DNA from 3 places in the Paenibacillus sp. CCS19 genome. Region 3 is predicted to be linked to each of the others. Evidence: riboswitches for the same ligand, from Rfam matches in the RefSeq annotation. Region 3 holds a riboswitch; each other region holds the start of a gene.
What was found. Region 3 has a riboswitch for cobalamin ahead of SBI19_RS11630 (ABC transporter substrate-binding protein). Riboswitches for the same ligand answer to the same signal wherever they lie in the genome.
Positions count from the first base shown of each region.

Region 1 (7,898 bases), on a different contig from region 3:
TCGTTATATTTGTTGGTACTTGCGAGGTATCCGTCTTCGTTATGTCTCGCTCGACGCTAGTGTCTGGATTCTGATCTGTTGTTGCAGCTGGTTCATCTTGCGAAACGTCATCTGTGGATGTTGAATTCGGATTGTCCGCTTGCGATGAATCCGGCGTTTCATCAGACGAGGCGGCTTCAAGCGATACCGATCCTATCGTATCTTTGATCGTTAGATCCGCGGTCGTTCCAGTCGTAGACTTATTGCTGGTGAACGAACCGTTCCCGCCATAGAAGTAAGCAACGGCTAGTACCATTACGATAACGACTAAAGTAAGCCATTTCTTCGCGGACAGCTTCATACGTGATGTACACCCCCAAATAACGAGGCAAGGGCATTCAGTATGCCCTTGCCTCTCTCGTGTTCACTGCATTCTATCCATGCGCTGAGATACATGCAACTTACTTTACATCCGTCATGTCATACAGACTTGTCTTGCCGCCGAGCAGTCGATCGTACGCGACCAGCGCGTACATCGCTTGATCCGCAGCCATCGGATCAGCCATGCCTGGCTGGGCGCCGCCGTTATCATTGCCGCCAGCCTTAATGTGATAGAAACCGCCTTCTGCGGCTGCGAAGCTCATGAGTGCATCAACGACAGAATGACCATTTTTCACGAAACGGGTATCGGTATGCGGGTTGATCCCCAAGCTCGTCAACGCGACGATAACCTGCGCTGCGCTCTCTACGTTGTTCGCATCGTTGCTTGCGAAACCGCCATCCGACTGCTGCTGTGCAGACAACCATGCGAGCGCCTTATTAACTGCGGCCTTAACGTCTGCGTTATCCGTGTAATAGGGTGCAAGCGCTTGAATCGCCATTCCCGTTACGTCTGCGTCCGCAGCCGTGGCGTTCTCTCCGAGAGCCCATCCCCCACCTGCAATCTGACGGTTTAGAATGAACCGGATGAGGCCTTCTCTTGTCGTCTGTGTGGATACACTCTTCACGATAGGGATCTCATACTGGTTGCTGTCTAATGCGATAAGGGCGAAGATCGGACCATTGATTCCTTGTTTGATCAACGTATCGAAGTCAGCCAGCTTCTCGAGCAGATTGTAGCCTGCAACATCGTCCACACTGCGGCCGAGAGCAGACAGCGCCAGAATGACGCGGTCATACTCGGTGTATTTGACACTGTGGAGGTTGCCCTCCTTTTCCTTCAGCGTCTTCTCTAGGTTTGCGTAATACGTGTTATACCAAGAAGCTGGCACTTTCTCGCCCGAACGTGCCAATCCCAGTACCGTCCATTCGCCGCCAAGAGTTGATACGGTAGGGTTCGTCACAGACTTGAGCAAGTATTGTGCGGTTCGTGCGATTTGCTTCTCGACCGCTTGCTTGTGAACTTCAACAGCAGGCAGTTCTTGCTCCGTACCGTCGGACTTGTAGTCATACGAACGCATCGCAACGACAAACGCCATCTCGCGTGTTACGGTTCCAGCTGGATCAAACTTGCTGCCTACGCCGTTCATCCATTGCAGCGCGAGACTAGTCTTCACAGCGGATTGTGCCCATGATGATACTTGGTTAATATCGTTAATATTTAATGTTGTTGATGAAGTTTCTCCTTCTTCAACACCAAACGCTCGAACGATCATGACGGCCATTTGTTCACGCGTAAGCGTATCATTCGGTTTGAACTCGCCGTTATAACCCGTAATGAAACCTGCCTTGTACGCTGCTTCTACATAAGGGCTGTACCATGCTGTCGGCTGGATATCCTTGAAGGAAGTCGTTGCTGACTGCTCTACCTCCAGCTTAAGCACCGCCGCCATCAGCTTCGTAAACTCCGCGCGCGTCACCGATCCTTTAGGGCTCAATTTGCCGCCGCTGCCTTGTACGAAGCCTTTCTGCACAGCATCCTCGATCGATTGCACAGCCCAAGCCGATACTTGTTTCGCATCGGAGAACAATGCGCTAAGCTCTACTTCCGTCGATGCTGCTTGTGTCGTGTACGTAACGAACGAAGTGAAGTGGTTCGTCTTAATGATCAGATCGTCGCCGACTAAGTAGGCGTAAGTGATGAGCTCTTTGCCTGCTGTTGCTTTCTTGCCTTCTTCATCCGAAGCGAACAGCTTGATTTGGGTGAACGATTGATTTTGAATAAAACCAGCTAGTTGTCCCTTCGCTCCCTTGATCGTAAGCGTCAGTGTGCGATCGAACGTATACGAGGAATCTGCCGCGCCCATGAGGAACGCATGCATAATGCTGTTAACCGTTGTGCCTTGTGCCTGTTGGCCATTGATAAGCTTAAGCAGATCTGCACGTGTTGGGTCGATGCCGGTAAACAGTTCTAGGCTCGACTGCCCCGATAAAATCTTCGTTCCCTGCTCAACGGAAAGGGTCAAATTGCCTTTGTTCGCCGTCAGTTGAGGAAGCCCGTCTGTCGACTCTTCCGTATTCAATACGATCTTATGCTGGACATCCGGGATGTTCAGCGTAATCGGCTGCGAAGCTTGTTCCTTGGTCGGCTTCAGCTCGTAATCCTTCTGAAGATCCTTCGGCACGTCAATAACAGCGCCTGGTTGAGTCGTTGATCCTGTGCCAGCACCTGCGCCCGTGCCCGTACCTGTGCCTGGCGTATAACAAGCACCTAGGTCGCAGCCGAGATCCTTCGTGTAGCGCCATGCAACGACATCATTTGCATGGAGAGTGTGGATACCCGCACTATGATTTGGGAAAATGCCGTTAACCGCGTACATCCAGCCGCTGTCCGGGCCGCGATCGAACTCGCTTAGGCCGTCAATGCCTTGCACATAGATCGCAGCGCCCGAGCCCTCATAACGAATCTTGCCCGGCAGCTCTCGCGCCAGAACCGTGAAAGCTGTATCGCCGGCTTGAAGCGCGACCTGCTTCGATGCAAGAATCGTTCCCTTCTGACTATCGCCGTTGACGGACAGCGTCACATAACTTGTGATCGATCCACCGTTGCCTGGGTTCGTCGTAGAAGCTGGCGCAATGACAAGCGGTTTCGTCGAACGAACAAGATTCGGTGCTTGATCAGTCACATAACCAGTTACTTCGACGGTGTACGTGCCAGCTTGCGCAAAGCCGCCGCTGAACGTCGCTATGCCCTCGTTATTTGTTGTGACAGTCGTGCCGCCAATCTTAACTTGCACATCTGCTGCAGCGGATTTGACGATCTCGCTGCTTTGAGCATCATTGTTCCATACGGAGGTGACCTGAGTCACCGCAACAGTGAAGGATTCCCCAGCTTTGGGTTCAGCTGGCGTTACTTGAATGGAATCGACCATCTGGGTGTCGGAACCGGTGTAATAAACGACAACTCGGTCATTCTTCTTCAGTTCAAACGCATCCATGCCAACGGATGGGAAAATCCATTTACCAGCGCGATAGATGTTGAACATCCAGCCATCATAGCCGCCGTATGTACCTGCTACGATATTGTTAATGGCGGATACGTATTTGCCGAACGATGAGTCCGTTACCGCAATTGGCACTTGTTTCTCTGACAGAAGGTTCTGGAGTGCCGCCAGTGCATTCGTGCCGCTTGCACTGCCTTCTGCGATCGGACCTTGCGGCCCTTCTACTTGGATGGATACCGTCAATAGCGGCTTGCCCATCTGGTACAAGCGTCCCTCTCCGCGCACGAACTTCTCGTATGCGGTAAGAGCTTGCTGAGCCTGCTCGGTTGCCATGGCGTCAGAAGCCGCTTGCGGGTCAATGACATGAGAGAATCCGCCATCCGATTGGTAAAAGCTGAACAGCTTATCCAGCAGCGTAATGCCATTCTTCGTAAATTTAGCGCTCGTCGGGTCAATACCGTTGGACGTCAGGGCGATAATCGCTTGCGATACGCTTTCGCTCGAATCGGTCCCCCATGACAAATATCCGCCGTTCGCCTGTTGATTCAAGGACAGCCATTCAACTGCTCGATCGCCTGCGGTCTTCACATCGGCTTGGCTCATGTAAGACGCGAGTGCGGTCAGTGTCATCGCCGTCACATCTGGATCGCTGGCGCCTGTGTTTAAGGCGAAGCCGCCATCCGCCTTCTGACGATCCAAGATCGCTTTCAACAGCTTCGTACGATCCCACTTCGCATCGCTAGGCGTTGTGTACTCACCGCTATCAAGAGCAATCAGTGCAAACACTAAACCATTCGTTCCTTGGTTCTCCATGATGTCGCTGTTGTAGATTCGTTCTACAAGATTCATGCCGTCGTAGTCAGCAGCATCTTGACGCAGCGCAGACAATGCGATTACAAGCCGCTCGTAATCCGTCACATAAGCATACTCAGGGGACTCTTTGATGAAAGCCAGCGAAGGAAGCGTTGATAGATAGCTGTCCGGCACCCTCAACCCTGCGCGGGCAATGGCTACCGCCTGCCATTCGGTGTCGGACCAGCTTGATCCAAGAATCCACTGCGCCGGCCAGCCATATGTTTGCGGCGTTCCGAAATCATACAGGCGATTGCCACCTGACTTGAACGCATTGTAGGCAAGAAGCGCCTGCAGCGCTTGCTCTGTCGCCATGCCGTTCGAAGCAGCCCCAGGCGTGTGCGAGAATGTTCCGTTCGCTAAGCGGAAGCTGAGCAGCTTCTGGACGAGGTTGACGCCATTTTTCGTAAAACGGTCAGTTGTTGGATCGATACCTTGCGAAGTAAGTCCAATGATCGCCTGAGCCACACTTTCGCTAGCATCCGCTCCCCATGAGAGGTAACCGCCATTTGCCTGCTGTTTGAGCGACAGCCACTCTACAGCTTTGCCGATCGCGGCCTGTGCATCTGCTTGGCCCGCATAAGGTGATAGAGCAGTCAGCGTCATGGCCGTGATATCTGGATCGCTGGCACCGCCGCCGAGCGCAAAGCCTCCATCTGCCTTCTGCAATGCAATAATGGCAGCGACGAGCTTCTCGCGAGTCCAGACCGCATCGGCTGGAACCGCGTATCTGCCACTGTCTAGTGCGATAAGCCCATATAGAGGACCATTCAGTCCCTGATTGGTCATTCTCGCATTGTTATAGATCTTCTCAATCAGATTGTATCCGGCGAACTTCGTCGCATCTTGATGCGCCGCCGTAAGACCGATTACCGTTCTCTCGTAGTCCGTCACCAGCGTGAAGGTACCTTTATTCGCAACAAGCGTCTTATATAGACCTGCTGCATAATTGCTAGGAAGCTTCTTCCCTGCCTTCGAAAGACCGACAGCCTGCCAGTCTCCGATCTTCGCAAGGCTGAGCATGCTTTGTGCAGCGCCTTCGATAGCCGTCTGAACTTCTGTAAGAAGTGGATCAGTCGTTGGAGAAGACACATCCGCCAGTTCGGTATTGCTCGATGTATCTTGCATAGACTCGGCTGCTGTACGCGAAGCTGGAACGGAATCCACTTCCGCATAAACTTGAAAAGCTTGCGTGAAGCTCGTAATGAACACCGCAATGACGAGCAGAAGCTTCAATGCCGCTCTCGCAGATGTTCGCCTTAATTTACTTGATAATTTCATCCTATAACGCTCCTCGTAACTAATTAGAATCCGTACAATTACCGATGTTCAAAAACGCAAAAAAGCCGCCCTCGAGGGCGGCTTAATAAAGGTCGAATGTGCATGCTGAAGCCAGCTGCACACTTCGAACCTATCAGATACATCATTTGTATCCGTTACGTCTTTCTTATTCTCACCCCCCGAAGAATAAAGAAAATTCACATAAAGGCAGGTCTCCTGGCTCATGATTCATCGCATCTCTATGCCTTCCCAGCGTCTAAACAACCAGTGGCTTCATATAGAGGTGCTCATCAATTACAGTGGCGGGACCGCGTCGGATTGTAACCGAACTTCCCTTTTAAGCAGACTTGCAAGCAAGGCTGCACCTTTACGGACTTTGTATTCAATTATTTATCCTGTTCATCATACAGACTATTGCATGGACTGTCTATGAAAAAGTTCACAAACATGGTCCCGAAACGACATGCGATTACATTTCAAAATAGCTGTCTCGCTCTATCTTGCACACGCGAAGCGCGTATTTCGAATACCAAGTCGACTTTCCTCGTTCCTGTGCGACACGATGCAGCGAATGCTCCTTCCAGTTACGGATCGCCTCCAAGGACTCCCAGTATGATACTGTAATTCCGAGTCTCTCTTCGTCGCGGTTGCTGCTCTCAACACCAAGAAATCCAGGTTGGCTCGAAGCAAGTTCAACCATCTTATCGGCCATCGCACCATAACCTAGGTCCCCGTCTGTCCGTTCGGATGTGAAAATCACCGCATAATACGGGGGTTGCGGCGTCTTTGCAATTCCGCTCATCGTATTCGTACCTCCTATGGATAGGTATAGAATGGTTGCACAGTACGCTTCGTACAACCTAACAAATCTACCATACGCTATCATCCTATGATAGACAAGCATCCAATAAGTGGTTTAACCTATCGCTTCAAATAAAGAAGAAATCCGTACTAATTATCAATGATAATTTCCCCTTCACCACTCGGTTCCTCGAAGCCGTTAATGAAGGTGGTTAGAAGCTCTTCCGTAATGGGAAAAGCAGCGTTCGCATCGAATCGCTCGCTGCGCACCTTAAGCCGTCGACGCAATTCGTCTGGAGGAACACGCAAGTAAAGCAGCCGCCAGCGTCCGCCGGCTTCTTCTATTAATTGCTTATATCGATCACGTTCACGACGATTCCAGAAGCTGGAGTCGACGATCACATGTTTCTTCGCTTGAATAAGTGCGATAAGTCGAGCAAACAGCCGTTGATGTGCGGCATCTAGCTTCGCTCGATACTGTTCAATCGGATAATCAACCCCGTACCGACCATAAGTCCGCCACACTTCCTCATCGATCGATAGTCGACTATAGCCCTGTTGTTCAGCTAACTGCTGCGACAGTGTAGTCTTCCCTGAACCAGCAATGCCGCACATTAGAATAACAACGGAATGATCGCCATCGCGCTCCCGATCGATAAGTTTCGCTAGATCAAGTGGTTCAGTCATGGTTGCTCGCTCCTTATTCATCCGAAATAGCCAGCTCTATCAGTTTATGGTCTATGATTGCAACTGCACCGATATCTGATGAATATGATATCGCTTACCGTCTGATTCGTCTCCTCGTACAGCTCCCTGCACACGCAATCCCTTGCTGATTCACCGGACTCGATTACGCCGCCGGGCAGCTCCCAGCTGCTGCGCCATTTGTTAAACATCATCAGCGATTTACCCTGGCATCTAACAACGATTAACGCATGCGTGAACGGTGCATCAAGCTCCCTAGTAGATAGCTCTGATTCGGATATCTTAATCAAATCCAGCAGTACATTGCCTTTGGCGTCCGTCACAATAGACATCGTATTTCCCTCCAGTTGCAAGAGTCGTTCTCGCGCTACTTTTAAACACGGATATCGCAGCAGCTCTGCTAGTCAGAATCTACACATTCTTATTTCGAATTTCGAGATGAACTTCCTCTGTTCGCACATCGATAAACTTTACGAGCAGCGAGATTTTGTTATCGGCATGCAGCCGTTCCCAGTAGTAATTGGCAGTGTCTTCGATGGAATCCCATAGCGGCACCTCGAAAGGCTCGCCTACGAACGGTTTCAGAACCCCGTTCTCTTCCGCACGGTACGTATGGATGCAATGTCCCATCCCTGATTTGAACGAGCTGTAATGATAGAATTGCCGCAAACATACTGCCGGATCATTATCATGCGTCTTCAGAATCGAGAGCGTATACGATTGGTTCGCAGTGTCGAGCATTGCAGAGATACGCGGCGTATAGTGCGGCGCATCAGGTTCGAACTCGCGTGTCATCAGCAGCTGTATGAACGTATTTCCTTGTTTGATGCCGTCATAGACGGTATCCGTCTGATCGCCATTGGTGACGATATGCATACCGTTCCAATCTCGTACTGG
Region 1 is NZ_BTCK01000001.1:415,018-422,915, reverse strand. It holds gene SBI19_RS02010 (DUF4430 domain-containing protein) at 1-340, opposite strand, end outside; gene SBI19_RS02005 (S-layer homology domain-containing protein) at 441-5,495, opposite strand; cobalamin riboswitch at 5,685-5,879, opposite strand; gene SBI19_RS02000 (antibiotic biosynthesis monooxygenase family protein) at 5,965-6,297, opposite strand; gene SBI19_RS01995 (P-loop nucleotide/nucleoside kinase family protein) at 6,447-6,983, opposite strand; gene SBI19_RS01990 (NUDIX domain-containing protein) at 7,028-7,333, opposite strand; gene SBI19_RS01985 (IMP cyclohydrolase) at 7,413-7,898, opposite strand, start outside.
Region 1: another riboswitch for cobalamin. It lies ahead of SBI19_RS02005 (S-layer homology domain-containing protein); the one in region 3 lies ahead of SBI19_RS11630 (ABC transporter substrate-binding protein).

Region 2 (7,898 bases), on a different contig from region 3:
TCCACGACCGCGTTGTCGAGGCTTCATGCAATGATGCGAGAAGCGCTCGCATCGAAGACGTCCGTTCAGCGCAAGGCGGATGCGATTTCCGGTGTTTTCGTACCCGTCATGATTGGTCTGTCTATCGCAACATTCGTCATCAGCATTCTCTGGTGGACCAAAGGGGATGGAGAAGCGGCATTCATTCGAGCGCTGGCTGTTCTGTTAGCCGCTTGCCCTTGCGCGCTTGGCCTCGCCACGCCGTTATCGCTTGCGGCGGCTTCGATCGCCTCGGCGAAGCGGGGCATTGTGTTGAAGCAGGCGGATGCTTTGGAAACAGCCGCGCAGCTGCAGGCGGTTGTGCTGGATAAGACAGGGACGCTCACGGAGGGCCGTGCGCAAGTGACAGCCGTTCACGCCGATACGATGCATCCGGCATCGCTGCTGAGGCTGGCTGCGGCTGCGGAGGAACATGCCTCTCATCCCTATGCTGCCGCGGTTCGAGCGGCTGCTGCACATGCATCGTCTACGAATGCATCGTCTGCGCAATACGTAGCGCAACCATCATCAACCAGTGATAGAGCGAGCCGTACGGAAGGTGGATCGTCGGTTGAATTGGATGGATATACAGTTGCGGTCGGCGGATACGATTATGCGATCAAATATGGCTGGCGCTTGACGGATTCAATTCGGCGTTTCGCAGTCGAGCATGAGCGCAAAGGCGAGACGATCTGGTATGTCGCCGTCGATAACCGCTGCGAAGGGGCTATTGCGCTTGCGGATCCGCTTCGTGCGGATGCGCGGGAAGCGATCGCGATGCTGCGACAGGCAGGCATTCGTCACATTGTGCTTGCCTCAGGCGACCGCGAAGCAGCTGCAGCAGCCGTTGCAACGCGATTGCGAATCCGAGAAGCGCATGCTTCGCTTCGCCCCGAGCAGAAGGTTGCGCTCATTCATTCGCTGCAGAAACGATACGGAGCGGTCGCAATGGTAGGCGACGGATGGAATGACGCCCCCGCGCTGGCCGCTGCAGACGTCGGCTTCGCGATCGGAGGGGGCGCTGATGCAGCGATGGGAGCGGGTCAGCTTGCCTTGCTGCATGGCAGGCTGACCGGCGTTGCCGATACGGTCCGCATTAGCCGTTTGACGATGCGCAATGTGAAGCAAAATCTAGTGCTTGCTTTTGTCTATAACGCAGCCGTTATACCAAGTGCGGCGCTTGGCCAGTTGAAGCCTTGGATGGCTGGGACGGCGATGGCGCTCAGCTCGTTATCGGTTGTCGGCAATGCGATCATCCTTCGATTCCAGCTGCGACGGAAGAAGCGATAAGTCATTTATAGGAGTAGGAAAGGATAGACAAATCGCATGTCCGATGATATAGTTACTTTCGTTCATTCAATTGGATATGCAATCGAGCAGGTGCTCAGCGGAGGAGCGAACATTGCGCTAACCGCACAGCACAATAGGGAAGCCGGTGTAATTCCGGCACGGACCCGCCACTGTAAGAAGCGTTTGGCATGCAGCAGCAGCCAAGCAACCGCACTGACAAGTGTCACTGAGGATCACCTTGGGAAGACGTCAGATTCGGGCTTCAAGTCAGGATACCTGCCTGTCTCGGTCATGCATCTACCTACGTGGGGTTAGGGAAGGTGTTGGATATTCGCTTATTGGCGTAATGCAGCAGCTGGCGATGTGCATCTACTAGATGCTCGCGACAGGTGCAGGGCTGCGTTGACTGAAGCATTTCCGACCCTTGTGTCGGGAATGCTTTTTTATTTTTCTATGATCGAAAGGAAGAGATGACATGAACAAGCAACAAGCACAGCTGCGACAATGGAGGAAGCTAGGTCTTCTTGCAATCGTAATGGTACTTGTGCTGCTCGCCGCATGCGGCAGCAAAGACAGCAAGACGAATGATACTTCGAGCGCTTCGCAGCAGGAACAGTCCGCGGAGCAGAGTAATGACCAGACGACGGAGCCTGCAGCCGAGGAGCCAGGCGCAACGGTATATCCGCTGACGTTGAAGGACGATTCCGGCACGGAAATTACGCTTGAGAAGGCACCGACTCGCATCGTAACGATTTCCCCAAGCGAGACGGAGATTGCATTTTCAATCGGAGCCGGTGACAGCGTGGTCGGAGTCGACGAATACAGCAACTACCCAGAGCAAGCAAGCGCAATCGAGAAGGTTGGCGATATGACGACCAACATCGAGAAGGTAGCCGCTTTGAATCCGGATCTGATTCTTGCATCCGTAACGGCCAATGCTCAGGCGATCGAGCAGCTGCGCGCATTGAAGCTCAATGTATATGCAACAGAGCCGAAGACCTACGATGCCGTCATCGAGAAAATCAAGAACATCGGCGTACTGACGGACAAGCAGCAAGGTGCTGCTGAAGTTACAGACCATATGAGCCAAGTGAAAGCCGATATCGAATCGAAGCTGGCCGGCGCCGAGAAACCAAGCGTATTCATCGAATTCTCGACAGGCTGGACGGTCGGCAAAGGCGAGTTTATGGATGAGCTGGTGACGCTGGCAGGCGGTCAGAACGTTGCGCAGGATAACGGCTGGTTTGAATTCGATGCCGAGCAAATCGTCAAGAGCAACCCGCAAGTCATCGTTTATCCTGCATTAGCGGAGCAGCCGAACGCTATTCTGGAAGGCATCAAAGCCCGTCCAGGCTGGAACGTCATTGACGCAGTGAAGAACAACCGACTCGTCGAGGTGCCGGAGGATCCGCTGTCCCGTGTCGGCCCACGTCTTGCAGATGGACTGCAGGCGCTCGCGAAGGCGATTCACCCGGAACGATTTCAATAACGAATGAGACTGCGATCAGTCTTATATGGAGGAGCAGCCATGCTCCTTCTTGTCGTTTCTATCGGTCTGGCAGTTTCGATCGGTTCAGCGGGCTTATCGCTGTCAGACGTATGGGGCATTCTCATCTACAAAATAACCGGTATCCACCTGCTTGGCGATTGGTCCGACAGTGACGTCGCGATCGTGATGCAGATCCGGCTGTCGCGCGTCATCCTCGCGGTGCTCGTCGGCGCTTGTCTGGCGACAGCCGGCGCAGGCTTCCAAGGGGTGCTGCGCAATCCGCTTGCTGACCCTTATACGCTGGGCGTCGCGTCCGGCTCCTCCGTCGGCGCGGCTTTTCTTATTTTTTTCGGGTTACAATCGCTCATTGGTTTATGGACGATTCCGCTAGTTGCTTTCGTAACCGGCGCTTTGACGTTGTTCGTTGTGTTTGCGCTTGCTCGTTCGAAGGGAGCCATGGCGCTCGAAACGCTTATTCTTGCAGGGGTCATTATACAATCATTCCTCGGCGCGTTCGTGTCGTTCATGGTGTCGATGTCAGAAGGCGTTGTGAATCAGATATTATACTGGCTCATGGGAAGCTTGGCGCTGAGAAGCTGGGAGCATGTATACATGCTGCTGCCATTCTTAATCATTGGCGTGCCGCTCATTGCGCTCTACGCGCATCGGTTGAACCTATTCGCATTCGGCGAGAGGCATGCGGCCCACCTTGGCGTCAACGTTGAGCGGACGAAGCTCATCGTGTTGATCGGTTCAACATTGCTTACCGCTGCTGCGGTATCGGTATCCGGCGTTATTGGTTTCGTTGGTCTAGTAGTGCCGCATCTGCTTCGGCTGCTTGTCGGTCCAGATTATCGTCGACTTATTCCGTTGTCCGCGATTGGCGGCGGCATCTTCGTCCTCTGGGCAGATACGGTTGCACGCATTGCATTATCGCCGCGGGAAATTCAACTCGGCATCGTAACGGCACTAGTCGGTGCTCCGTTCTTCGCATTGCTGCTGTATCGTCACAAGCTGGGAAGCGGTAAAGGAGGCGTATAACGGATGATTGAAGCGAAGCGGGTCAGCTTGGCAATTGAACATTCGACGGTTGTGAATCAGATGACGTTCTCCTTCTCGGAACCGGGGATGTATGGCATTATCGGGCCCAATGGCGCGGGCAAAACATCGCTGCTTAGGCTCATGTCCGGTGCCGAACAGCCTACCTCCGGCAGCATTCTGCTGGAAGGGAAGCCGATCGGCGCATACCCGCGCAAGATGCTGGCAAGAACGATGGCAGTCCTGCAGCAAGGCGGTCTGCCTCCAGTTGGCTTCTCTGTGCGTGATACCGTTGCTATGGGACGCTTCGCGTACCAAGGCTGGTTCGGCGACGAGCCGGACGATCCGACTCCGCTGATCGATTCAGCGCTTGAGCGGATGGGGCTTGCCGAGCTCCAGCATCGTTCACTCGATCGATTGAGCGGCGGCGAACGACAGCGTGCAGCTCTTGCCCAAATCATGGTGCAGAATCCACAGATCATGTTGCTCGATGAACCAACCACTTACCTCGATATCGGCTATCAGCTGCAGCTGCTCGAGACGGTGCTGGAATGGCAGCGCGAGCGGGGCATGATCGTAGTGGCGGTGCTTCATGACTTGAATCTGGCGTCCTTATATTGCGATCGGTTGATCGTTATGAAAGAGGGCGCCTTATATGCTTCCGGCAATCCGAGAGATGTCATCACGAAGGAGCTGGTCCGCGATGTGTACAACGCGGAAGCGGAAGTGATTTACTCAGAAGAAGGCGGTCCTCCGCAAATTGTGCTGCATCGAGAAGGATATTGGGCGAAGAAACATTCTTCATCGGATCAAGTTCCATTCATGCAGCCGATCGGACGATGAGCATTAAAATTAGAGCGAACGGGAGAGTGCAATAACATGACGGGAAATCTAGACAAGGAACTGCAATTGCACAGCAGGCTGACAGAAGTAATCGGGAACATCGAACCGCTGGACGAGTCTGCTATGCTGCGCGCAGAGCACCATTTGCTTAACTTGACCAAACCGCCGGGCAGTCTTGGCAAACTCGAGGATATTGCAACTCAGATTTCGGGTATTACAGGCGAGCTGTATCCGGACTTGTCACGCAAGGCCATTATCGTCATGGCTGGTGACCATGGCGTATGCGAAGAAGGCGTAAGCGCCTTCCCGGCCGAAGTAACCCCGCAGATGGTGTTGAACTTCCTGTCAGGCGGCGCAGCGGTTAACGTTCTGGCTAGACAAGCTGGCGCAGACGTGCGCTGCGTCGATATCGGCGTCAATGCCGATCTGAGCCATCCGCAATTGATCAGCCGCAAGCTTATGCACGGTACGAACAATATGGCCCAAGGTCCTGCGATGACGCGAGAGACCGCGCTTGAGGCTGTTCTTGTTGGAATAGAGGTCGTCGATCAGCTGTGGCAGGACGGTTATCGGATGTTCGCAACGGGCGATATGGGCATCGGCAATACAACAGCGAGCTCTGCGGTATTGTCCGTGTTGACGGGCGGGTCTCCGGAGGAAGCTGCAGGACGCGGAACGGGCATTAACGATGAGCGGCTTAAACACAAAATGGCGGTCATTCGTCGTGCAATCGAGACGAATCAGCCGGATGCTTCCGATCCAATCGATGTGCTAAGCAAAGTGGGCGGCCTCGAAATCGCGGGTCTTGCAGGCGTTATTATTGGCGCTGCAGCGCGCAGATGTCCGGTCGTTATCGATGGATTCATTTCCTCGGCGGCAGCGCTTATTGCTGCATCGCTGTGCAAGGATTCCGTACCCTATATGATCGGCTCCCACTTGTCGAACGAGCGGGCGCATGGTCAGCTCCTTCAACATATCGGACTTTCGCCGGTTATTCATCTGTCCATGAGGCTTGGCGAAGGAACGGGCGCAGCGTTGTGCTTCCACTTCATCGAGGCGGCACAGCGGATTATGAGTGAGATGGCGACGTTCGACAGCGCTGGTGTATCACGCGGGTAGCCTATTACAGGGGGATTCAGCATGGCAGCATTGATTACAGGCGGCGCGCGCAGCGGCAAAAGCTCGTTCGCTGAGCAATATGCAGCGAAGCTCGCAGATCGCGGGATCTACGTCGCAACCGCAGCAATTGGCGATGAGGAGATGCAAGAGCGAATTGAGCGGCATCGGAAGCAACGTCAGGAAGGCGCCTTCCAATGGCATACGATTGAAGAAACGATGGCGCTTTCGGAACGGCTGCGCGCTTTGAACGATCTTGGAGACGAAATGGTCAGCGGCGGAAGCAAACCGCTTGTCGTTCTTGTGGACTGTCTAACGTTGTGGTTGACGAATACATTGCTCGCGTATGAGCACGATTCGGTGGAGCGGCTGGAAAGGGAGGTTGATCGATTAGTTAAAGCGATTGCCGACTATCGTCATCCGCTGCTTCTTGTCACGAATGAGGTTGGCAGCGGCATCGTGCCGGCGTATCCGCTCGGCCGGACGTTCCGCGATGCGGCGGGACGAATGAATCGCACAATCGCTGAAGTATGCGATCGGACGTTTCTTGTCGTCAGCGGCATCCCGGTTGACTTAAGCCGGATCGCTGTGTCGCTGGACGACCTGTGATCGGCATTGTGTACAGCTGGCCCGAGCTGCTGCTGATGAGCGCGGCAGCGGTTATCGTCGATTTGCTCGTCGGCGATCCGAAATGGCCGACGCATCCGGTCATTCGAATCGGCCAGTGGATCCGCTGGCTGGAGAATCGGCTTCGCCGCGGCGTTCATGCTGATGCTAAGCCTTCCGTGCTTAAGCTGAGAGGAATCGTATTAACGGCTTCGACTGTGTTATTAGCTTGGTTTGCAATGGTATTGATCGTCGTCGCTGCGGATGCGATTCACCGCTGGCTGGGCTACGCGGTTAGCATTTGGTTTATTTCGACGACCATCGCCGTGAAAGGGTTGAAGGATGCGGCTATGCTCGTCTATCGTCCGCTGATCGAAGGCAACCTGCCGGAAGCGCGCAAATATGTCGGTTATATCGTAAGCCGCGACACCGATCATATCGATGAACCGGATGCGGCAAGAGCTGCGGTGGAAACCGTTGCCGAGAATACGGTTGACGCGTTCTTGTCCCCGCTTCTATTCGCTCTACTTGGCGGTGCGCCTCTCGCCATGGCGTATCGTGCTGCGAATACGCTCGATTCGATGGTTGGTTATCGGAATGAGAAATATCGATATCTTGGATGGTGCTCGGCGAGATTCGATGACGTGCTGAACTATATCCCTGCGAGACTTAGTTCGCTGTTGATGCCGCTGTCGGCCATGCTTGTTCCCGGTATGTCAGCGGTGCGTTCGATTCGAGCCGTATTGAAGTTTGCAAGACGCCATCCCAGCCCGAACAGCGGCATCCCCGAATCGGCGGCTGCAGGCGCGCTCGGGATTGAGCTTGGCGGCATAAACCGTTATTTCGGGCAGGACAGCGAACGAGCACGGCTTGGTTGGCCGCTGCGATCTCTAACGGCGAGTGATATTGTGCGAACCGTTAGGCTTTTATATGTGACGACGATGCTTACATGGATAGGAGTTATCGGGTTATGGTGGGCCGTACGATAAGAAACAGCTGGAATGGAGTGGCAGCAGCCGTTCAGTTGCTGACGCGCATCCCGCTGCCGATTCAAGTCCCTTTTGATCCGCCGACACTGGCACGCAGTTTGATTGCGTTTCCTATAGCCGGCGGCCTTATCGGACTGCTGACGAGCGGTGCCGCATCGCTGCTTGATTGGCTGAATATGCCATTGCTTGCTGCTGCGCTGGCGCTCGGCTGGTGGATCGCGTTGACAGGCGGGCTGCATTTGGACGGCTGGATGGATACGGCGGACGGTGTACTGAGCGGCAGGCCGAGAGAGCAAATGCTCGACATTATGAAGGACAGTCGAGTCGGCGCGATGGGAGTTATTGCGGCCGTTGTGCTGCTGCTCGTTAAATTTGCGGCACTCGTCACACTGTTCGAACGGACGGATTCGTCTATTGCATGGATGATGCTGGCGATCGGACCGGTATGGAGCCGTTGGTGGATGACGGCAGCGATCGCGATGTGGCCGAATGCAAGAGAAGGCGGCATG
Region 2 is NZ_BTCK01000067.1:9,278-17,175, reverse strand. It holds gene SBI19_RS27655 (heavy metal translocating P-type ATPase) at 1-1,308, shown strand, start outside; cobalamin riboswitch at 1,380-1,606, shown strand; gene SBI19_RS27650 (ABC transporter substrate-binding protein) at 1,784-2,797, shown strand; gene SBI19_RS27645 (FecCD family ABC transporter permease) at 2,801-3,838, shown strand; gene SBI19_RS27640 (ABC transporter ATP-binding protein) at 3,842-4,678, shown strand; gene cobT (nicotinate-nucleotide--dimethylbenzimidazole phosphoribosyltransferase) at 4,715-5,797, shown strand; gene cobU (bifunctional adenosylcobinamide kinase/adenosylcobinamide-phosphate guanylyltransferase) at 5,819-6,403, shown strand; gene cbiB (adenosylcobinamide-phosphate synthase CbiB) at 6,439-7,389, shown strand; gene cobS (adenosylcobinamide-GDP ribazoletransferase) at 7,371-7,898, shown strand, end outside.
Region 2: another riboswitch for cobalamin. It lies ahead of SBI19_RS27650 (ABC transporter substrate-binding protein); the one in region 3 lies ahead of SBI19_RS11630 (ABC transporter substrate-binding protein).

Region 3 (7,898 bases):
TTTCAAATTGGAAAATTCCAGTTAATATTGTACATAGAATATTGCAATTGTAAAATGATTCCAAGGACTTATTCGCTTATAGAGGAGAATAGAGCATGAAGGAGAATAGAGAACGGCTCTCGTTGTTCGTGGAGAACGCTGGCGCGATGAAGAAGGGATTCGCCTGGCATCATGGCATGGTGAACCGGTTGGCCGCACTGTTGTATGCCGTCGAGGATAAACAAGTCGATATAGCCGCCATTAAGGACAATATGGATCGAATCAAGAAGAACACAGGCATGTTTTCTTCGTTCAGAGGCAACGTTAGTTTTGCTGCTCAGCTAGCGCTCTCCGATGAGCCCGATACGCGTCTGCTTCATGCACTGGATGTCTTTGATCTGTTGAAAAATGTGAAGTTCCGGTCATCGCCTTACCTCCCGGTCGCTGCGTACCAGATTGCTGCCCATTCCACGAAGGATCAATTCGCGGATGTGGTCGCAAGAGCCAAGGCTTTCTACACCGCGATGAAATCGAATCATCCTTACCTGACGGGGCAGGATGACTATATCTATGCCGCCATGCTGGCGCTGTCGGATATTGAGGTCGAAGCGGGAACCGCTCGAATGGAGCAGTTCTACACCGAATTGAAATCTGAGCTGCGCCGAGGCAATGCCTTGCAAGCCTTAACCCAGGTGCTGGTGCTAGGAGCGGGAGATGAGGAGCCGGCAGCGCGGGTGCTGAGGCTGAAAGATGCTTTTCGTTCCAGGGGAATCAAGATGGATCGATCAGATACGTTGTCGTCCATAGGTGTACTGGCGCTGCTTCCTAGTGAGGATGGCGAGCTTGTCGAGAATCTGGTGCAAACGTTCGAATGGCTGCGGACGCAGAAGGGGTTCGGCAGATGGTCCGTCACAGAACCCGAGCTTCTGCTCTACTGCACTGCTTTGGTCGCGTATCAGCATGTGCAAGAGCTGTCCAGCCGTGTCTCGTTTACGACGCTCAGCACGAGCTTGACGAACATTCTGATCGCTCAGGAGGCGGCAATGACGGCGGCGGCAACGGCATCTGTAGTAGCTGCATCGTCTTCGTCCTCGTCAGATTGATTGGCACGGAGGCTGCATCGGTAGACGGATTTCTACTGCACGCACAGCCGCTACCCGTCGTCGCAGCTTTTGCGCTATAATAGGGCCTATGCATATTCAACAAGATGAACGAATCATACAATTCCACGTGTCCTATGGACAGCGGAACAAGTTATCCATCCATGTCGACCCGACGGGATTGGTTACCGTGAAGGCGCCGAACGGCACCAGCGAAGAGCTGATCGTGCGCGCCGTGCAGCAATATGGGAAGCAGATCGCGGCGCAGCTTGATGCAATCGAGCGGGCGCGCGATGTGTCGCATATCCGAGAGTATGAGGATCATGGCAAATTCCTTCACCTCGGCCGCTATTACACGCTCGATGAACTGATTGATACAGCGGCAGCAAGCGAGGAGGAGCTTCGACTGCGGCTAAGGAAGTTTTATTTTGCCAGCTGCAAGAAGGTTGTTCTGGAACGAATTACGGGATACCAGCGACAGTTGAAGCTGATGCCCAAATCGATCGAAATCGTCGAGTCGGCGACCAAATGGGGCAGCTGCAGCTCGAGTAAACAGCTAACGTTCAACTATCGTCTAGCCATGGCTCCGGTCGATGTGATCGACTATGTCATCGTGCATGAGCTATGCCATCTCAAGCATATGAATCACGACCGCTCCTTCTGGCGGCTCATTGGGAGCATTATGCCCGATTATAAGGAGAAGGAAGCTTTCCTAGCTCGATATGGGCAGGCGATGACGCTCTAGCTGTATGGTATTTAATAGAAGATGATGTCGTCGCTTTAGTTCGATAGGAGAAGAGAATATGAATTTGGACCGGCATGTTACAATTGCTTGTCAATCGGCCGAACCGCCTTCCCAGTTGCGCAAGTCTCGGTTATAATGAGTGGGAGATTTTGCGTAAAACCATCATATTTTTATGCCATTAGGTGCCTTGTCGGTCTTCAAGAGCTGTTAGCGCTCAAGGGGACTGCGCAGGGTTAAAAGGGAAACCGGTGCAAATCCGGTGCGGTCCCGCCACTGTAATACGGGGACGACCTCGAAGTGCCACTGTTCGTTATCGAATGGGAAGGCGAGGAAGTCATGAACCCGTAAGCCAGGAGACCTGCCTAATCGGTACGCCAATGAAGCTCCTTCGCGGAAAGGATCGGTCGATCAGGGCAGACGCTTTTGTCTGTTTGCTTGTTTATTTTCCTGATTTGTATCGCCTTGTTTCCTTATGGAGACAAGGTTTTTTTCGTTGTATGGCCTTTCATGAAAATGGATCGGACTGTGCGCATTCTCGCCATTACAATCGGTAAGGGGAAGAGAAGAATGCAACGTATTTTACTAGTTTTGATGTCAGCTATGCTAGCTGTGATGTTGGCGGCATGCGGAGCGGACAAGAGCACGGAAACCAAAGGGAACGCGGATGCGGTTTCGAACGCGACGTCAGAAACTTCACAAGAACAGACAGAGCAAGCCAAGAGCACGGTCTATCCGCTTACGGTGAAGGACGCATCGGGCAAAGAAATCACGTTCGAGAAAGCGCCTGAGAAAATTGTATCGACTTCGCCGGCAGAGACGGAAATGTTGTTCGCGCTCGGCTTGAACGACCGGATCGTAGGCGTATCGGACTACGATGACTATCCGGAGGAGGCGAAGAGCAAAACAAAAGTCGGCGGCGTAGTCGAGCCTAATGCAGAAGCGATCGTCGCTGCGGGATCTGACCTTGTCGTGTCCGGCATCTCGATCAGCGAAGAGGCGCTCGAGCATCTGAACTCGCTTGGTCTGAAGGTGTTCGCGTCGAATCCGAAATCGGTGGACGATGTGCTGAGCGAGATTCTGTTATTGGGTCAAATCACGGATAAACAGCCGGAAGCGGAAGCGCTGGTCGGACAGATGAATGCGGACATCCAGAAGGTGAAGGATGCGGCGGCGACCGTTAAGGATAAGAAGAAAATGTACATCGAGTTCTCGCCGGGCTGGACGGTCGGCAGCGGCGAGTTCATGGATGAACTCATCACGCTGGCAGGCGGCATCAATATCGCGTCGGATGTGGCAGGCTGGTATCAGATCAATGAGGAGCGAATCGTCGCCGACAACCCGGACGTTATTATGTATACGCTGGACGGAATGGACAACGACAGCGGCAAAACGATCGATCAGTTGATCTACAGCCGCACGGGTTGGGACCAGATTAAAGCGGTGAAAGACAAGCAGGTAATCGGCGTTGACGGCAATTTGCTGTCCCGTCCAGGCCCGCGGATTACGCAAGGTCTGCTTGCAATCTCGAACGCGCTTTATCCTGGAGCGGTCAAATAACAAGCGATCAATGGTAGATGCAGAGGAGGAGCCGAGATTGTGCTCCTCTTTCTTTCACTTTAGGAGGGAATTCATGATGTCGGACTGCTTCAATACTAAAGTGTCGTACGAGACCGAAGGGACAGACTCGCGGCATCCCGCCGCAACGATCATGCTGCAGGGTACGGCGTCCGATGTCGGCAAGAGTCTGCTTGCGACAGCGCTGTGTCGTATCTTCAAGCAAGACGGCAGGAAGGTGGCCCCTTTCAAGTCGCAGAACATGTCGCTCAACTCTTATGTGACGCCTGATGGCCGAGAGATCGGCAGAGCGCAGGGAATGCAGGCGGATGCTTGCGGCATTGCGGCGACGACCGATATGAACCCGATCCTGCTGAAGCCAACGAAGGACATGGTATCGCAGGTTGTCGTGCATGGCAAACCGCTGATGGATATGGCCGCACGGGATTATCGGGAGCACTACCTTCCCAAGGCAGGGGCCATCGTGAGGGAGGCGCTTGCCCGTCTCCGTGATGATCATGACATTGTCGTGATCGAAGGAGCCGGCAGTCCGGCGGAAGTGAACCTGAAGGATCGAGACATTGTCAATATGCGGCTGGCAAGTTGGGCAGACGCTCCGGTGCTGCTGGTTGCCGACATTGATCGTGGGGGCGTATTCGCAGCGATCGTCGGCACGATGGAAATATTGGAGCCGGAAGAACGGGACCGCGTGAAAGGCATTATTATTAACAAATTCCGCGGGGATGTCTCGCTGTTGACGCCCGGCGTAGATTGGCTGGAGCAGCGAATCGGCAAGCCGGTGCTTGGCGTCGTACCCTATCTCGGCGGGCTGCAGCTGGAAGACGAGGATGGGGCATCGCTGGACGCCCGAGGCTACCGTGCGCGTGCGACCTCGAGCGATGAGCTGGATATTGTCGTGATACGGCTGCCTCGCATCTCGAATTTCACCGATTTTGACCCGCTGCAGCATGAGCCCGGCGTCGTCCTTCGTTATGTGCGTCATGCACGCGAGTGGGGAGAGCCGGACATCGTCATTATACCCGGAAGCAAAAACACAGTGGAGGATTTACTGTTCCTAAGAGAATCAGGCCTTGAAGCACTGCTGCTTAAACACATCCGAGAGGGCGGCAGAGCGGTAGGCATCTGCGGGGGCTACCAGATGATGGGCCAACGGCTGCTCGACCCCGACGGCGTTGAATCGAACGTTCCGGAGCTGGCGGGACTGGCCATCTTCCCAATGGAGACGGTATTCGCGAAGGAGAAGACGACGGAGCGGGTGACAGGAACGTTCGGGGCAGGTCTGAACGAAGCGATAACGGTGGAAGGGTATGAAATTCATATGGGTCGGACGACCTTCACGGATCCAGTCATGCAGCCTTTCCGCATCCGGTCAAGCCGCTTGAATGAAGAGTCAACTTCGTATCATCTGGATGGAGCCATATCATATGACTGCCTCCTATGGGGTACGTATATCCATCATATTTTTCACAATGATCAGTTTCGCCATAATTGGCTGAACGAAGCGCGTCATAGCAAGGGACTGCCGTTGTCCGAAGAAGAAACCCCGTTCGGCCGTCTGCGGGAGATGAGCTTCGATCGACTGGCCGACCATGTTCGCAAGCATGTCGATATGGCGGCGATTTACAAGATCATGAACGGAGGGAAATAGCAATGAACGAGATGACGGAAGCAAGCAAGCCTAGCAAGGAACGAGGGTTGGTGCTTGTCTATACTGGCGATGGCAAAGGAAAAACGACGGCAGCGATCGGCGTGGCAATTCGTGCCGCAGGACGAGGATTAAAGCCATTGATCATTCAGTTCATTAAATCGCCGGAACGTTCGTATGGCGAGGCGATCATGCTCGACAAGCTGGATATTCCGATTCATCAGATGGGCGTCGGCTTTACCTGGCTAAAGACGCCGGAGGAGCATCGCGAGGCGCTGGCGAAGGCGTGGGCTTATGCGAAGGAACGGATTCTTTCTGGAGAGCATGGGCTTGTCGTACTGGATGAGATCAACAATGCGCTCGCGATCGACCGTTTCCCGATTGACGATGTACTGCCGCTTGGAGACGTGTTGGAGACGATTCAGCGCCGTCCGCAAGGGCTGCATCTCGTGCTGACCGGGCGCGATGCGCAGCCGGAGGTATTGGCGGCTGCCGATCTCGTAACGGAGATGAAGCCGCATAAGCATTATTATGATGAAGGCGTGCCGGCTGTTCGCGGCATCGAATTTTAAAGAAAAATGAGGTCTGGAGCCATGAGAATCGCATCGCTGTGTCCAAGCAATACAGAACTGCTCGCATTCGTCGGCTTAGCTGATCGGATTGTTGGCGTCGATAAATATTCGGATTGGCCGCAGACGCTGAACAACGTTCCTCGGCTGGGCTCGGATATGGATATCGATATGGACGCGCTGGAGGCGCTTCGGCCGGATCTGGTCGTCGCGTCGCTGAGCGTTCCAGGCATGGAACGAAATATCGAACGCCTGGAGGAGCGGAAGCTTCCGTATATTGTCCTTGATCCAAACAGCTTGGCCGATATCGGCAGCAATATGCTGACTGTAGGCGCTGCAACGGATACGCTGGCGCATGCTACTGCGGCACGAGAACGGTATGAGCATATGCTGGATCAATATCGCGAAATAAGCCGGGCGGTGACAGAGAGGCCGAGGTTATATTGGGAATGGTGGCCGAAGCCGGTCTTTACGCCAGGCGGCGCCAATTGGTTGACTGAAATTAGCGAGCTGGCGGGCGCGGTCAATGTATTTGCCGATGATGAGAGGGCGAGCGTGCAGACCGATTGGGAGGATGTTGTCGGTCGTGATCCCGATTATATCCTGCTTGCTTGGGTCGGCATACAGCAGCATCTCGTTAAGCCGAATACCGTTAGCAGCCGTTTGGGAGGGTCGGAGCTTCGTGCTGTTCGAGACAGCAACGTGCTGGTCATGGAGGAGCCGCTGTATTGCCGACCATCGCCGCGATTAGTCGCCGGGCTTAGCAAACTGGCTGCTGCGCTGCACCCCGATCACTATCCCGCATATGACGAAGCGAAGCTGGAGGAGTGGCTGGCATGACACGGTCGATTGTTATAGCGGGACCCGGAAGCGGAGAGGGCAAGACGACGGTCGCCATCGGATTGATGGCAGCGTACCAGAGCTTAGGTTATGCCGTGCAGGGCTTCAAATGCGGTCCGGATTACATCGATCCGACTTATCATACGGCTGCAACAGGCAGGCCTTCTCGCAACTTGGACAGCTGGATGTGCGCGTCGGCCGCTGCTCGCGAGCTGTTCGAGAGAGGCGCTCGCGGGGCGGATATCGCCATCGTTGAAGGCGTAATGGGAATGTTCGATGGGAAGGACCCGCTCAGCAATGAGGGGAGCACGGCGGACATTGCCAAGCTGATCGACAGTCCGGTGCTGCTGGTCGTCGACTGCAGCGGCATGGCAAGGAGTGCGGCAGCCATTGTGAAAGGTTTTCAGAGCTTCGATCCCGATGTTCGAATTGCTGGCGTTGTAGCGAACAAGGTCGGCAGCCGCGGGCATTTTGAAATGATTCAGAAGGCAGTCGAGCAGGCGTGCGGCATTCCGGTTGTCGGATACCTTGAGCATGGCGACCAGCTTGTTCTGCCGGAGCGACATTTGGGCTTGGTGCCGTCCATCGAGAGAGGGGAGTTGTCTCCATTCTTCGAGCTGCTGGCGGAGCGGGTTAAAAGCGGATTCGAGCTGGACCGGCTGCTGAAGGCGATGGGGACCGTTAAGGAGAGTGCGAGCGCGGCAATACATATACATGGTAGCTCCCTGTTTGCAGGGGATCCCATCTCGCCCAAGGTGAAGATTGCAGTAGCGAGAGACGAAGCGTTCAGCTTCTATTATCCGGAGAACTTCGAGCTGCTGTCGCACTACGGCGCGGATATCGTTCCTTTCTCGCCGCTGCGAGGCGAATTGGTGCCGCCGGATGCAGACGGGCTGTATCTCGGAGGAGGCTTTCCGGAGGAATTCGCGGAGGCGCTGTCCCGGCAGGTTGAGACGCTGGAATCGATTCGTTCAGCCATTCGCCGAGGGCTGCCGACGATTGCAGAGTGCGGCGGGTTCATGGTGCTGACGGAGGAGATGATCGCGCGCGATGGAGTCGGTTATCCAATGATCGGCATCATTCCGGGGCGCGTACGAATGCAGAGCAAGCTCGCCGCAATGGGCTACCGCGAAATTACGGGCGCGCCGGGCAATTTTCTTATTGGCCCAGGAGAGCAGGCCAGAGGACACGAATTCCACTATTCGGTCTATGAGCCGAATGATTGTGTCGAGGAGCCGCTTCCTTACGCTTATGTGACGAAGGGGATGTTCGGCCAATCGCCGGAAGGTTTTATTGTCGGAAGCCTCGCCGCCGGTTATACCCACATCCATTTCGGATCGGCGCCTTGGCTTGCGAAGCGCTGGGTCGAGGCGTGCGCGAAGGCGCGGGGACGTCACCTATAAGTTTGCCAAGCGCTTGCCAAGTGCTTCCTCGATATGGAAATT
Region 3 is NZ_BTCK01000013.1:90,037-97,934, forward strand. It holds gene SBI19_RS11620 (DUF4003 family protein) at 96-1,082, shown strand; gene SBI19_RS11625 (M48 family metallopeptidase) at 1,171-1,824, shown strand; cobalamin riboswitch at 1,988-2,204, shown strand; gene SBI19_RS11630 (ABC transporter substrate-binding protein) at 2,392-3,381, shown strand; gene SBI19_RS11635 (cobyric acid synthase) at 3,455-5,047, shown strand; gene SBI19_RS11640 (cob(I)yrinic acid a,c-diamide adenosyltransferase) at 5,059-5,616, shown strand; gene SBI19_RS11645 (cobalamin-binding protein) at 5,638-6,453, shown strand; gene SBI19_RS11650 (cobyrinic acid a,c-diamide synthase CobB) at 6,450-7,856, shown strand.